2 regions of the Streptococcus sp. CM6 genome follow, and region 1 is predicted to be linked to the other one. Evidence: predicted binding sites of a transcription regulator. Region 1 holds the regulator's gene; the other holds the start of a gene.
The links. The regulator Rex, encoded in region 1, represses fermentation and respiration genes when NADH is low (regulators of the CRP and FNR family bind a similar motif). The targets are predictions, from matches to a motif close to TTGTGAANTANTTCACAA.
Positions count from the first base shown of each region.

Region 1 (7,434 bases):
CCCTTGATAAAATTAGCAATGGTATTGGAATGATTAACACTGGGGATGGAAGCTACTCCATAAGGCTTATTCAAAACAAGAAAATGGTCATCCTCGTAGAGAATATCCAGTGGACGCTCAATTGCTTCCAACGTTTCAAAGCCTTCCTCTGCTGGAATGTCAATAGTTACCCTGTCTCCAATATCTAAGAGATAAGTCGCATTTTGAGGTTGGCCATTGACCAGAATAGCCCCACCTCGAAACTTAATCTTAGCCAAAAGTCCCTTAGAAACCTCGTGTTTCTTGAGAAAAGTTTTGACTTTGACATGCTCATCTGCGGTAAATTCGAACCTCATTCATCCACCTCGCCGATGAAGGCATCTTTGACACGATTCCAGAAACTAGTGTGGCTTGGTGTCGCTACGAAGTGAATCTTGTGATGGTCGATTTGATACTCAATCCGTTCGATATTACGGAATGAATAGACACTGTTATCTACTGATATCGTGTGGTAATCATTGCGTGTCGGCAAGAGTTCAATCTTATCTTTTTTTGGAATAATGATTGATGATCCCAAAGTGCGATAGACTCGGTTGTTAAGACTCGCTATCTCCGTCAACTGTAAAGCTTCAATGGTCGGATGCAAGACAGCTCCACCCAAGGACTTGTTGTAGGCAGTACTTCCCGTCGGCGTTGAAACAGTCACTCCATCTCCACGAAATCTCTCGAACGGAACATGGTTAATGATGATATCTGCTACCATGGTGCGATCTGATCGACGGATACTAGCTTCATTTAAGGCGCGAAATGTTTTCACTTCTCCATTTTCAAGCGTTACCTTGACATTCAAAACAGGATAGGAAACTTTGGCACCAGTATCTAGTAGGAGATTGGTCACCAACTGATCCAACTCAAAATCACGATAATCTGTGTAAAATCCCAAATGCCCTGTATGAACACCTACAAATCGAACCTTGTCTAACTGATTCTCATACTTGTGGAAAGCAGACAAAAGCATCCCATCTCCACCAATCGAAATGACGATGTCGGGATTGGTATCGTTCAGTATAAAATGTTGTTTCTTTAGTTTTTCCCTCAGTTCATGCAAAACCTTCTGACTCTGCGGCTTTCTATTTGCTATGAGGTCAACTCGTTTACCTGTATTCTTCATCTGTATCGTCACTATTTCCTACACCGTCATTTAATTTTCTGCTCAATGGATCAAAGAGAGCCTGCGCTTCCTGGATGTCATCTCGAATCTTACCCATTTCTTCATCCAGTTGATAAGCAATTTTGGCTGTGATTTCCAGCCTTTTCCTGATTTCTTCTGGGAAATCGCCCTGGTATTTATAATTGAGCGAGTGCTCAATCGTAGCCCAGAAATTCATGGCTAAAGTACGTATTTGAATTTCCGCCAAAATCGTCTTAGCTCCGTTGATCGTATCAACCGTGTACTCGACAACCACGTGATAAGAACGATAACCTGAAGCCTTACGATGAGTGATATAGTCTCGTTCCTGAACGATTCTCATATCTTGGCGTTTACGTAGAATCTCAACTACTTCTTTAACGTCATCAACAAACTGAACCATGACACGTAAACCAGCAATATCTTGCAGATCATGTTCTAGATTTGCATAAGTAATTCCTCGACGAGCCATCTTTTCTTTGATACTTTCAATCGGTTTGACACGACCCGTTACAAACTCAATCGGAGAATGCTTGTTTTGCTTACGATACTGTTTGCGAATTCCTCGAAGTTTTATCTTCAATTCACCAACAGCCTGAATGTAAGGATCTAAAAATTCTTCCCATTCTATGGTCATACTTTCTCCCTTGTAATGTTTGATTGCTCTGTCGAAAATCTTTGATTTTTTCAGTACATTCGTATACAATAAATACATTGTCCATTATACCATAAATCGCTTTCAAAGATATAGAAAAGGTTGAAAAAATGAAACATTTAGAAATAGAATTGAAAACACTTCTGAAAAAAGAGGAATATGATCATCTAAAAAAACAGTTTTCCCATATCCAGCCCGTCCTTCAGAAAAACTACTACATTGACACACCTGATTTTCAATTACGTGAAAAGAAGGTTGCCATGCGCATTCGCACTTTTTCAAATTGGGCGGAATTGACCTTGAAAGTGCCTCAAACTGTAGGAAATATGGAATACAACCAGAAACTAACTCTTTCAGAGGCTGAATCATACCTAGAAAAACAAAAACTACCTCAAGGGCTCGTTCTAGAAAAGCTCGCTAAGATTGGTATTGAAAGTCATGACTGGCTTGTTTTAGGCTGCCTTTCGACTCTTCGTTATGAAACGAAAACAGAAATTGGCTTAATGGCGTTAGATGAAAGTCACTACTTTGACCAAACGGACTATGAACTCGAGCTTGAAGTCACAGACCATGAAAAAGGGAAAGCCGATTTTCGGAAATTTTTAGATGAAAATCACATAACTTATCAGAAAGCTCCTTCAAAATTAATTCGTTTTATTAAAAGCATGAAAAAAAGCTGAAATAATCTCCTTTTTTTGGTAGAATAGAAAAGATAAAAATAAAAGAATCTTGCTTTGAAAAACAGAACTTTCTCAAAGGAGATTCACAAAGTTTACAGAGGACGGTCTATAATGTCAGATAGAAACAACATGAAACTTTTCACCCTAAACTCTAACCCAGAAATCGCTCAAAAGATTGCGGATACAGTTGGTGTACCTCTCGGAAAATTATCCTCTCGTCAATTTTCTGACGGCGAAATCCAGGTCAACATCGAAGAAAGTGTCCGTGGTTACGATGTTTACATCATCCAGTCAACTAGCTACCCTGTTAGCAACCACTTGATGGAATTATTAATAATGGTTGATGCTTGTGTACGTGCAAGTGCTCATAGTATCAACGTTGTCCTTCCTTACTTTGGTTATGCTCGTCAGGATCGTATCGCTTCTTCTCGCGAACCCCTCACTGCAAAACTAGTTGCCAATATGCTTGTCAAAGCTGGTGTAAGTCGTGTTCTAACGCTTGATCTCCACGCTGTTCAAGTCCAAGGTTTCTTTGATATTCCTGTAGATAATCTTTATACTGTTCCTCTATTTGCTAAGCACTACTGTGATAAAGGACTCCTTGGCTCCGATGTTGTTGTTGTCAGTCCAAAGAACTCTGGTGTTAAACGTGCACGTAGTTTGGCTGAATACCTTGATGCTCCTATCGCTATCATTGACTACGCCCAAGACGATTCTAATCGTAACGAAGGCTATATCATTGGGGATGTCGAAGGCAAGAAGGCTATCTTAATTGACGATATTCTAAATACTGGTCGTACTTTCTCTGAAGCTGCCAAAATCGTTGAACGTGAAGGTGCAACTGAGATTTATGCAGTATCTAGTCACGGTTTATTTGTTGAAGGTGCAGCAGACCTCCTTGACGCTACAAACATCAAAGAAATCCTAGTGACAGACTCCGTAGCAACCAAAGAAAGAACTCCTGAAAATGTATGTTACATTACTGCTAGCGAGTTAATCGGAGATGCGATCGTCCGCATCCATGAAAGAAAACCAGTCAGCCCACTCTTTGCTTACAACAAAAAGAAATAAGGTGATTCTTTGATTTATTTGGACAATGCTGCTACTACTCCTATGTCAGCAGTTGCTATTTCAGAAATGACCAGGGTCATGCAAGAAACCCACGGTAATCCTTCTAGTATTCATAGTCATGGTCGACAGGCTGGCAAACTCTTGCGAGAAGCCCGTCAGGAACTAGCCCAGTTATTGGGGACAAAATCTCAACATATCTTTTTTACGTCTGGCGGTACAGAAAGCAACAATACAGCTATTATTGGCTATTGTCTCCGTCATCAAAATCGTGGAAAACATATCATCACGACAGCTATTGAACATCATTCTGTGCTTGAGACTATCGATTATCTGGTGCAACATTTTGGCTTTGAAGCGACTATCATCCAACCAGTAAATCAAGAAATTACTCCCCAGCAAATTCAAGAGGCCTTACGTGACGATACTATTCTCGTTTCCACTATGTATGCTAATAATGAAACGGGCAGTCTCTTACCTATCGCTGAGATTGGACGTGTTTTAAAAGAGCATCCTGCGGCTTATCATGTAGATGCTGTTCAAGCTATCGGAAAAGTTCCTATCCATCCTGAGGAATTGGGAATTGATTTCCTCAGTGCTTCTGCCCACAAATTCCATGGACCAAAGGGAATCGGCTTTCTTTATGCTTCTTCCGCGGACTTTGATTCCTATCTTCACGGTGGAGACCAAGAACAAAAGAAACGGGCTGGAACAGAAAACCTCGCTGCCATTGTAGGCATGGTCGCTGCTCTTAAAGAGGACTTAGAGCAGCAAGCTGAACATTACCAAAAACTAGAGGGATTAAAATCTGCTTTTCTAGATGAGATTGCAGATCTAGAATACTATCTCAACGAAAGCCAATACCAGCTTCCTTATGTTGTCAATATTGGCTTTCCTGGTCAAAAAAATGATTTGCTCTTGCTACGGTTAGACCTTGAAGGAATTTCAATTTCTACCGGTTCAGCTTGTACCGCTGGTGTTGTACAAACCAGTCATGTGCTTAAAGCATTTTATGGACCTGATTCGCATCGTTTGAAAGAATCTGTCCGTATCAGCCTGTCTCCTCTTAACACTGAGGAAGAACTGAAACAACTCGCACAAACCTTAAAAAATATTATTGGAGATTAATCTAATGGCATTCGAAAAAACCATTAAACTACAAAACTGCCGCTACGACTACACACTTAGCCCAACTGTCAAAAAGTTCACACTGAAAGATAATACTTTCTTTGAAACAAAAGTTGGAAACTTCGAACTAACTCGTCTGCTTGAGAAAGTACCTAACAGCGGTGAAGGCTTCAACCTAAAAATCATCATCAATAAAGACCTTACAGGTGCTAAACTCAACATCACTGACAAATCTGGCCTTCGTTTGGTGAATATCTTTAAATCAGAAGACCATCATATCCACCAAGAGAAATTCTACTTCCTCATGGACAGCCTTGTAGAACGCGGAATCTTCACAAAAGAAGAAAGATAATTGGCTATGTATCGACTTACCTATCAAGATAACTATCACGTAGAACGTACACTTGAATATAAGGATTACGAAGAGCTTATGTTATCTCTATCAGGTTGTGTAACTCTTCCAGATACATTCCTAGTTACCTCATTAACCTTTGATGATAAAGTTATCTATCAAGGATTGGTCGGAGATCTCTACCGTTTTCTATCACAAGCTAATTTTTAAGACTAAAACTAAGATTTTCTTAGTTTTTTCTTGTTTTTGTTGATTTTTTCACAATGTTTCTATAAAATAGAAGAATAGAAAGGTTGTGGTTTTGTGAAAGATAAACAGTCTGCTATTCCAAAAGCAACAGCAAAAAGACTCTCTCTCTACTATCGAATTTTCAAGAGATTTCATGCAGAAAAAATTGAACGTGCCAACTCCAAGCAAATTGCAGAGGCTATTGGTATCGATTCTGCGACTGTTCGTCGTGATTTTTCCTATTTTGGTGAACTAGGTCGTCGTGGTTTTGGTTATGATGTTAAAAAACTGATGACTTTTTTTGCTGACCTCCTAAATGACAACTCCATTACCAATGTTATGTTGGTTGGGATTGGGAATATGGGGCATGCCCTTCTCCACTATCGCTTCCATGAGCGTAACAAGATGAAAATCATCATGGCATTTGACCTAGATGACCATCCAGAAGTTGGAACCCAGACACCTGATGGAATTCCAATCTATGGTATCTCTCAAATTAAAGAAAAAATCAAAGAAGCAGATGTTAAAACTGCTATCCTAACTGTTCCAAGTGTTAAATCACAAGAAGTCGCCAATCTTTTGGTTGATGCAGGTATAAAAGGTATTCTCAGTTTTTCCCCTGTTCACCTCCACCTTCCAAAAGATGTGGTCGTTCAATATGTCGATTTGACAAGCGAACTCCAAACCCTCCTCTATTTTATGCGTAAAGAGGATTAGAAAGCGAAAGCATTTATGAAAAAACCAGTTATTGGGATTACAGGAAATGAAAAAGCTCATCCAGATGATGACATCATGATGAGCTATGCAGCAAAGGGCTTTGTTGAAGGAGTCAAGGACGCTGGCGGAATTCCAATCATCCTACCGATTGGTGATCAAGAAATGGCTACCCATTACATCAGTATCATTGATAAGCTTATCCTAACGGGTGGGCAAAATGTTGATCCAAAATTCTACGGTGAGCCTAAAACCATTGACAGTGATGACTACCATCTTCAAAGAGACCAGTTTGAATTAGCCCTTATCAGAGAAGCGATTAAACAGAAGAAACCAATTTTCTCTGTTTGCCGGGGTACTCAGCTTTTCAATGTCGCTATGGGAGGTACGCTTCACCAAGATATCGAGGATCATTGGCAGGACTGTTCAGCCGAATACACGACCCAACGCCTCGTAACGGAACCTGATACAATTCTCCGAGAGATCTATGGAGAAATATCTCATATCAACTCCTTCCACCACCAGAGTATTAAAGATCTAGCTCCTAATCTTAAGGTTGTAGCACATGATCCTAAAGATGGAATAATTGAAGCTGTGACAACTACGGATGGCTTTCCTTATCTTGGTGTTCAATGGCATCCTGAATTTCTCTTTGAAAATCGCCCCAAAGATAAAACATTGTTTGACTATGTTGTTAATGAACTCTAAATCAGATCCGTCTTTTCACGGTAACTAAAGTAATCCGAGTGCGAGACAATCAGATGGTCCAAGAAAACGATTCCCATCAGCTCGCAAGCTTCCTTGACTAACTTAGTGACATGGTCGTCATTTCGACTAGGAGATACGGCACCGGATGGATGATTGTGAACGAGAATCACAGAGGTAGCCATATGCTTGAGGGCATAGTGAAGGATTTCTCTCGGTTCAGCAATACTGCGTGTCGCAGATCCGATAAAAATAGTTTGCTGATGAATGATTTGATTTTGAGTATTGAGATAGAGCGCCACTAGGTGCTCTTGTTTTTTATCGCCGAGTTCCTGTTGCATTTTCTTAGCTAGCTTTTGACTGCTGAGAATACTTTCCATCTCAAGGGTTTCATGTTTGTGAATGCGATGCCCCAGTTCAATCACTGCTTGTAGTTCAATGGCTTTAATCCGTCCAATACCAGACAGACTCTGCAATTCCTGCAGGGTCATTTTTTTCAAATCAGTTAGACTGTTGAGACTATTCAAGACTTTTTGAGCAACTTCAAAAACGTTGGCATGACGTGTTCCAGTTCTGAGTAGTATAGCTAGCAATTCTTGATTGCTCAGTGCCTCTACTCCTTCTTTAACCAGTCTTTCTCTAGGCAAAAGTGAATCTTCTTGGAATGAAATACTGTACATAAAAATCCTCCTCACTTTATTATTCGTGAGAAGGATGGAAAATTAGATTTTTTTCT
Region 1 covers NZ_JATS01000026.1:34,710-42,143, reverse strand. The annotation lists gene HMPREF1516_RS09255 (RluA family pseudouridine synthase) at 1-335, opposite strand, end outside; gene HMPREF1516_RS09250 (NAD kinase) at 332-1,150, opposite strand; gene HMPREF1516_RS09245 (GTP pyrophosphokinase) at 1,134-1,805, opposite strand; gene HMPREF1516_RS09240 (CYTH domain-containing protein) at 1,934-2,503, shown strand; gene HMPREF1516_RS09235 (ribose-phosphate diphosphokinase) at 2,615-3,574, shown strand; gene HMPREF1516_RS09230 (cysteine desulfurase family protein) at 3,584-4,699, shown strand; gene HMPREF1516_RS09225 (DUF1831 domain-containing protein) at 4,704-5,051, shown strand; gene HMPREF1516_RS09220 (DUF4649 family protein) at 5,058-5,261, shown strand; gene HMPREF1516_RS09215 (redox-sensing transcriptional repressor Rex) at 5,355-5,996, shown strand; gene HMPREF1516_RS09210 (gamma-glutamyl-gamma-aminobutyrate hydrolase family protein) at 6,012-6,701, shown strand; gene radC (RadC family protein) at 6,698-7,378, opposite strand; gene pcrA (DNA helicase PcrA) at 7,421-7,434, opposite strand, start outside.

Region 2 (7,434 bases), on a different contig from region 1:
GGATGTGTAATTCATTAATCACCTCAAAGAGAAAGGAAATTCTATGTCAAATCTATCTGTTAATGCAATTCGTTTTCTAGGTATTGACGCCATCAACAAAGCAAACTCAGGTCACCCAGGGGTGGTTATGGGGGCTGCTCCAATGGCCTATAGCCTCTTTACAAAACAACTTCGTATCAATCCAGCCCAACCAAACTGGATTAACCGCGACCGCTTTATTCTTTCAGCAGGACACGGATCTATGCTTCTCTATGCCCTTCTTCACCTTTCTGGTTTTGAAGATGTCAGCATGGATGAAATCAAGAGCTTCCGCCAATGGGGTTCCAAAACACCTGGTCACCCAGAATTTGGACATACTGCAGGGGTTGACGCGACAACTGGTCCTCTAGGGCAAGGGATTTCTACTGCCACTGGTTTTGCCCAAGCAGAACGTTTCCTCGCGGCGAAGTATAACCGTGAAGGCTTCAATATTTTTGACCACTATACTTATGTGATCTGTGGAGACGGAGACTTGATGGAAGGTGTCTCAAGTGAGGCGGCTTCATACGCAGGCTTGCAAAAACTTGACAAGTTGGTGGTTCTTTATGATTCAAATGACATCAACTTGGATGGTGAGACAAAGGATTCCTTTACAGAAAGTGTTCGTGACCGTTACAATGCCTACGGTTGGCATACAGCCTTGGTTGAAGATGGAACAGACTTGGAAGCAATCCATGCTGCTATCGAAACAGCTAAAGCTTCAGGCAAACCATCTTTGATTGAAGTGAAGACTGTAATTGGATATGGCTCTCCAAACAAACAAGGAACCAATGCTGTACACGGTGCTCCTCTTGGAGCAGATGAAACTGCAGCAACTCGCCAAGCTCTCGGTTGGGACTATGAACCATTTGAAATCCCAGCTGAAGTATATGCTGATTTCAAAGAAAATGTTGCAGACCGTGGCGCATCAGCTTATCAAGCTTGGACAAAATTAGTTGCTGATTATAAAGAAGCTCATCCAGAACTGGCTACAGAAGTAGAAGCTATTATCGACGGACGTGACCCAGTTAAAGTTACTCCAGCAGACTTCCCAGCCTTAGAAAATGGCTTCTCTCAAGCAACTCGTAATTCAAGTCAAGATGCTTTGAACGTTGTAGCTGCTAAATTGCCAACCTTCCTAGGTGGTTCAGCTGACCTTGCTCACTCAAACATGACTTATATCAAGACTGATGGACTTCAAGACGACGCTAATCGCTTGAACCGCAACATTCAGTTTGGTGTTCGTGAATTTGCAATGGGAACGATCTTGAACGGGATGGCTCTTCATGGTGGACTTCGTGTATACGGTGGAACTTTCTTCGTCTTCTCTGACTATGTGAAGGCGGCTGTCCGCTTGTCAGCCTTGCAAGGACTTCCTGTGACTTATGTCTTTACCCACGATTCAATCGCAGTTGGTGAAGATGGTCCAACTCACGAACCAGTTGAACACTTAGCAGGTCTTCGTGCCATGCCAAATCTGAATGTTTTCCGTCCAGCAGATGCGCGTGAAACTCAAGCGGCTTGGTACCTTGCAGTGACAAGCGAGAAAACACCAACCGCCCTTGTCTTGACACGCCAAAACTTGACTGTTGAAGAGGGAACAGACTTTGACAAGGTTGCAAAAGGTGCCTATGTTGTCTATGAAAATGCGGCAGACTTTGATACAATCTTGATTGCGACAGGTTCAGAGGTCAATCTAGCTGTTGCAGCTGCCAAAGAATTGGCTAGCCAAGGCGCAAAAGTCCGTGTAGTCAGCATGCCATCTACAGATGTCTTTGATAAACAAGATGCAGCATACAAGGAAGAAATCCTTCCAAATGCAGTTCGCCGTCGTGTTGCAGTCGAAATGGGTGCAACTCAAAACTGGTACAAATATGTTGGTCTAGATGGTGCAGTTCTCGGTATTGATACTTTCGGAGCATCTGCCCCAGCACCAAAAGTATTAGCAGAGTACGGATTTACGGTAGAAAATCTAGTCAAAGTTGTTCAAAACTTGAAATAATTGCAGAAATCAGAGTGAAAACTCTGATTTTTTATAACCATAAAAACAAGGTACAACCTTGTAAAAGTAGCTGAAATTTGATATAGTAGTCCTATGTAAAAGACAAAGGAGAAAACAATGAATCCAAATATTACTTTTTTAATCATGCTTGTAGGTATGATGGCCTTGATGTTCTTTATGCAACGTTCTCAAAAGAAACAAGCTCAAAAGCGTATGGAAAGCTTAAATAAACTTCAAAAAGGCTATGAAGTTATTACAATTGGCGGCCTTTACGGAACAGTGGATGAAGTAGACACTGAGAAGAGAACAATCGTACTTGATGTAGATGGCGTTTATTTGACTTTTGAATTGGCTGCTATCAAGACCGTTTTGCCACTCAAAGAAGCTGTGACACCAGAAGGAACAGTTGTTGACGAAGACGGAGCAATCGAAGAATAAAACGGGACCTGTCACTCCCGTTTTTCTATGAAGTAAGAGGAAAAGGGATGAGAAAAATAGTATTTGTGTGCTTAGGAAACATCTGCCGTAGCCCCATGGCAGAGTTTGTAATGAAATCCATGACGAGCGATTACCAGGTTGAGAGTCGTGCGACTTCATCTTGGGAACATGGTAATCCGATTCATAAGGGAACGCAGGGGATTTTCCGGCAGTATCAGATTCCTTATGACAAAGACAAAACATCACTCCAGATTCGTAGAGAAGATTTTGAATCGTTTGATTACATTATCGGTATGGATGCTTCAAACGTTTCAAATCTGCGTCAAATGTGTCCTCAGGAATTGCAACATAAGATCTACCCTTTTGCATCTGAAAGTGTTCCAGATCCTTGGTATACAGGAGATTTTGAGGAAACCTATGATCGCATCACAAGTGGATGTCGAAGCTGGCTAGATCGATTAGAAAATGAGAGTGACAATGGAAAAGCTTAAACAAATCTATGAAAAGTATAGAGTTTACCTAACTCGCCCTAGGCTAGAGTTCATTGCAGTAGTCGTAATTGCACTCTGTGCCCTTTCAGTATTTCTACTAAATACACCTAAAAAGGGTGCCCTGACACTTGATGGCGGTGCTCTTGTTTATGATGGTACCCTGGTACGAGGAAAAATGAATGGCCAAGGAACTCTGACCTTTGAAAATGGAGACCAATATACAGGTGATTTCAATAATGGAGCCTTTAATGGAAAAGGAACTTTCCAATCAAAAGATGGTTGGAAATACGAAGGTGATTTTGTAAATGGTCAGGCTGAAGGCCAAGGGAAGTTGACGACAGAGCAAGAAGTTGTTTATGAAGGGACCTTTAAACAAGGCGTTTTTCAGCAAAAACAGTAGTCTCCAAGTTAGGAGGCTATTTTCAAAGCCTGAAAAGAAAACGCTTTCTTTACTTAAATTCGAGAAAAAACTATCAACTAGAAAAACTTTGTGAAATAAAAAAATTTTTTCCATAATTTCACAATCGTCCAGACAAAACTCTATTGCATAGCTACATTGAGAAAAAAATCACAATCTCAGAAAAATTCTTTGTGAAATACTTATGAAACTGTTTACAAAGCATAAAAAAAGAGTTATAATAAACTTGTGAAAAAATTAACAAAGGATGACATCCTTAAAGGCTATGGAGGATAATATGGCTGATAAAAAAACAGTAACACCAGAGGAAAAACAACTTGCTGCTGAAAAGCATGTCGACGGTCTTGTGAAAAAAGCCTTGGTTGCGCTTGATGAAATGCGCAAGTTGAACCAAGAGCAAGTTGACTACATCGTAGCAAAAGCGTCTGTTGCAGCACTTGACGCGCACGGTATTCTTGCACAACACGCAGTTGAAGAAACTGGTCGTGGCGTATTTGAAGATAAGGCGACAAAAAATCTATTTGCCTGTGAACACGTAGTGAACAATATGCGTGGAGTTAAAACAGCTGGAGTTATCGAAGATGATCCAATTACAGGTTTGACGAAGATTGCGGAGCCAGTCGGAGTTATTTGTGGTATCACTCCAACAACAAACCCAACTTCAACAGCAATTTTCAAATCATTGATTGCTTTGAAGACACGTAACCCAATCGTTTTCGCCTTCCACCCATCAGCTCAAGAATCTTCTGCTCATGCTGCACAAATCGTTCGTGATGCAGCCATCGCAGCCGGTGCACCTGAAAACTGTGTTCAATGGATTACAGAGCCATCTATGGAAGCAACTGGGGCACTTATGAACCACGAAGGTGTTGCGACTATCCTCGCAACTGGTGGGAATGCTATGGTTAAAGCTGCATACTCATGTGGGAAACCAGCTCTTGGGGTAGGTGCCGGAAACGTTCCTGCCTACGTAGAAAAATCTGCTGACCTTCGTCAAGCTGCTCATGACATCGTGATGTCTAAATCATTTGATAATGGGATGGTCTGTGCATCAGAACAAGCGGTTATCATTGATAAAGAAGTGTATGACAAATTTGTAGAAGAATTCAAATCATACCATACTTACTTTGTCAACAAGAAAGAAAAAGCGCTTTTGGAAGAATTCTGTTTTGGTGCAAAAGCTAACAGCAAGAACTGTGCTGGTGCTAAGCTAAATGCCAACATCGTTGGTAAACCAGCAGCATGGATTGCTGAGCAAGCAGGATTCAAAGTACCAGAAGGTACAAATATCTTGGCTGCTGAATGTGCAGAAGTTGGAATTAAAGAACCATTGACTCGTGAAAAATTATCACCTGTTATTGCAGTTTTGAAAGCTGAAGATACTGAAGATGGACTTAAAAAAGCTCGTCAAATGGTTGAATTTAATGGTCTAGGACACTCAGCTGCTATCCATACAAAAGACGAAGCTCTTGCAAAACGTTTCGGTACGGAAATAAAGGCAATGCGTATTATCTGGAACTCTCCATCTACCTTTGGTGGTATCGGTGATGTATACAACGCCTTCATTCCATCATTAACACTTGGATGTGGTTCATATGGACACAACTCAGTTGGTGATAACGTATCCGCTATCAACCTTCTTAACATCAAGAAAGTAGGAAAACGTAGAAATAATATGCAATGGTTTAAAGTTCCTTCAAAAATCTACTTCGAACGTAACTCAATCCAATACCTTCAAACTTGCGAAGGTATCGAACGTGTCATGATTGTTACCGATAAATCAATTGAAAAACTCGGTTTTGTACAACGTGTGATTGACCAATTGAATCTTCGTAAAAACAAAGTCACGATTCAAGTCTTCTCAGATGTTGAACCAGATCCAGATATCACAACAGTTCGTCGTGGTGTTGAAGTAATGCGTTCGTTTGAACCAGACACTATCATTGCCCTTGGTGGTGGTTCACCAATGGATGCAGCTAAAGGTATGTGGATGTTCTATGAACAGCCAGACGTTGACTTCGGTGACCTCGTTCAAAAATTCATGGATATCCGCAAACGTGCCTTCAAATTCCCATCACTTGGTAAGAAAGCACAATATATCGGTATTCCAACAACATCTGGTACAGGTTCAGAAGTAACACCGTTTGCAGTTATCTCTGACAAGGCAAACAATCGGAAATACCCAATCACTGACTACGCTTTGACACCAACCATTGCAATTGTTGACCCTGCTTTGGTAGAATCTGTTCCAGCATTTATTGCTGCTGACACAGGTATGGATGTCTTGACACACGCAACTGAAGCTTATACTTCTAACTTTGCCAATGACTATACAGATGGTATTGCTCTTCAAACCATCAAGTTAGTCTTCAAATATTTGGAAAAATCTGTAAAAACAGCTGACCCAGAAGCCCGTGAAAAGATGCATAATGCCTCTACAATGGCTGGTATGGCCTTCGCCAATGCCTTCCTTGGAATGAGTCACTCAATGGCGCATAAGATTGGTGCTGTTCACCACACCATTCACGGACGTACAAATGCTATTTTACTTCCTTATGTTATCCGTTATAATGGAACTCGTCCATCTAAAACTACAACATGGCCTAAGTACAATTACTGGAAAGCTGATGAAAAATTCCAAGATATCGCTCGTATGCTAGGTCTTCCTTGCTCAACACCAGAAGAAGCGGTTGAAGCTTATGCCAAAGCAGTTTACGATCTTGGTGAAGCAGTTGGAATCACAATGAACTTCAAAGGCTTTGGTATCGATGAAAAAACTTGGAAAGACAGCTTGCATGAGATTGCCTTACTTGCTTACGAAGATCAATGTTCACCTGCAAACCCACGCTTACCAATGGTAGCTGACATGGAAGAAATCATGGCAGATGCTTACTATGGTTATAAAGAACGTCCAGGACGTCGTAAATAATTGTTTATCAGCCTAGAGACAGGAGTTATCCTGTCTCTTTTTTGTGAACTCAGATAGACCTGGAATTAAGGTTGAGTGTGGAACTGGAGATAATATACGAACATTATAAAAGATTGTAGGGATATATTTAAAAATTAAAGAATAAGTGAATGAAAAAGAGTGGAAAAGTAGAAAAGCAAGAGAGAAAATCAACGCCCGTACTTGCAATTAAACTCAAATAGTTATATAATAGGTTTGTTGAAAGGTGATTTGTAGTGATTCAAGTTACTCTTTTCACAATAAAATTTTCAGGATTTTCATAAGGAGGAAATCACTAATGGTAGTTAAAGTTGGTATTAACGGTTTCGGACGTATTGGTCGTCTTGCTTTCCGCCGTATCCAAAACGTAGAAGGTGTTGAAGTTACTCGCATCAACGACCTTACAGATCCAGTGATGCTTGCACACTTGTTGAAATACGATACAACTCAAGGTCGTTTCGACGGTACTGTAGAAGTTAAAGAAGGCGGATTTGAAGTTAACGGTAAATTCGTTAAAGTTTCTGCTGAACGTGATCCAGAACAAATCGACTGGGCTAACGACGGTGTAGAAATCGTTCTTGAAGCAACTGGTTTCTTTGCTACTAAAGCAGCTGCTGAAAAACACCTTAAAGGTGGTGCTAAGAAAGTTGTTATCACTGCTCCTGGTGGAAGCGATGTTAAAACAATCGTATTCAACACTAACCACGATACACTTGATGGTACTGAAACAGTTATCTCAGGTGCTTCATGTACTACAAACTGTTTGGCTCCAATGGCTAAAGCTCTTCATGACAACTTCGGTATCGTTGAAGGTTTGATGACTACTATCCACGCTTACACTGGTGACCAAATGATTCTTGACGGACCACACCGTAAAGGTGACCTTCGCCGTGCTCGTGCTGCTGCAGTTAACATCGTTCCTAACTCAACTGGTGCTGCTAAAGCAATCGGTTTGGTTATTCCTGAATTGAACGGTAAATTGGATGGAGCTGCTCAACGTGTTCCTGTTCCAGCTGGTTCAGTAACTGAATTGGTAGCAGTTCTTGACAAGAACGTTACTGTTGATGAAGTAAATGCAGCTATGAAAGCAGCTTCTAACGAATCATATGGATACACTGAA
Region 2 covers NZ_JATS01000025.1:25,046-32,479, forward strand. The annotation lists gene tkt (transketolase) at 44-2,020, shown strand; gene yajC (preprotein translocase subunit YajC) at 2,138-2,458, shown strand; gene HMPREF1516_RS08990 (low molecular weight protein-tyrosine-phosphatase) at 2,506-2,949, shown strand; gene HMPREF1516_RS08995 (MORN repeat-containing protein) at 2,936-3,349, shown strand; gene adhE (bifunctional acetaldehyde-CoA/alcohol dehydrogenase) at 3,645-6,296, shown strand; gene gap (type I glyceraldehyde-3-phosphate dehydrogenase) at 6,613-7,434, shown strand, end outside.
Region 2: a site for Rex is predicted at 3,594-3,611, ahead of adhE (bifunctional acetaldehyde-CoA/alcohol dehydrogenase). Genes of this name have one in related genera too.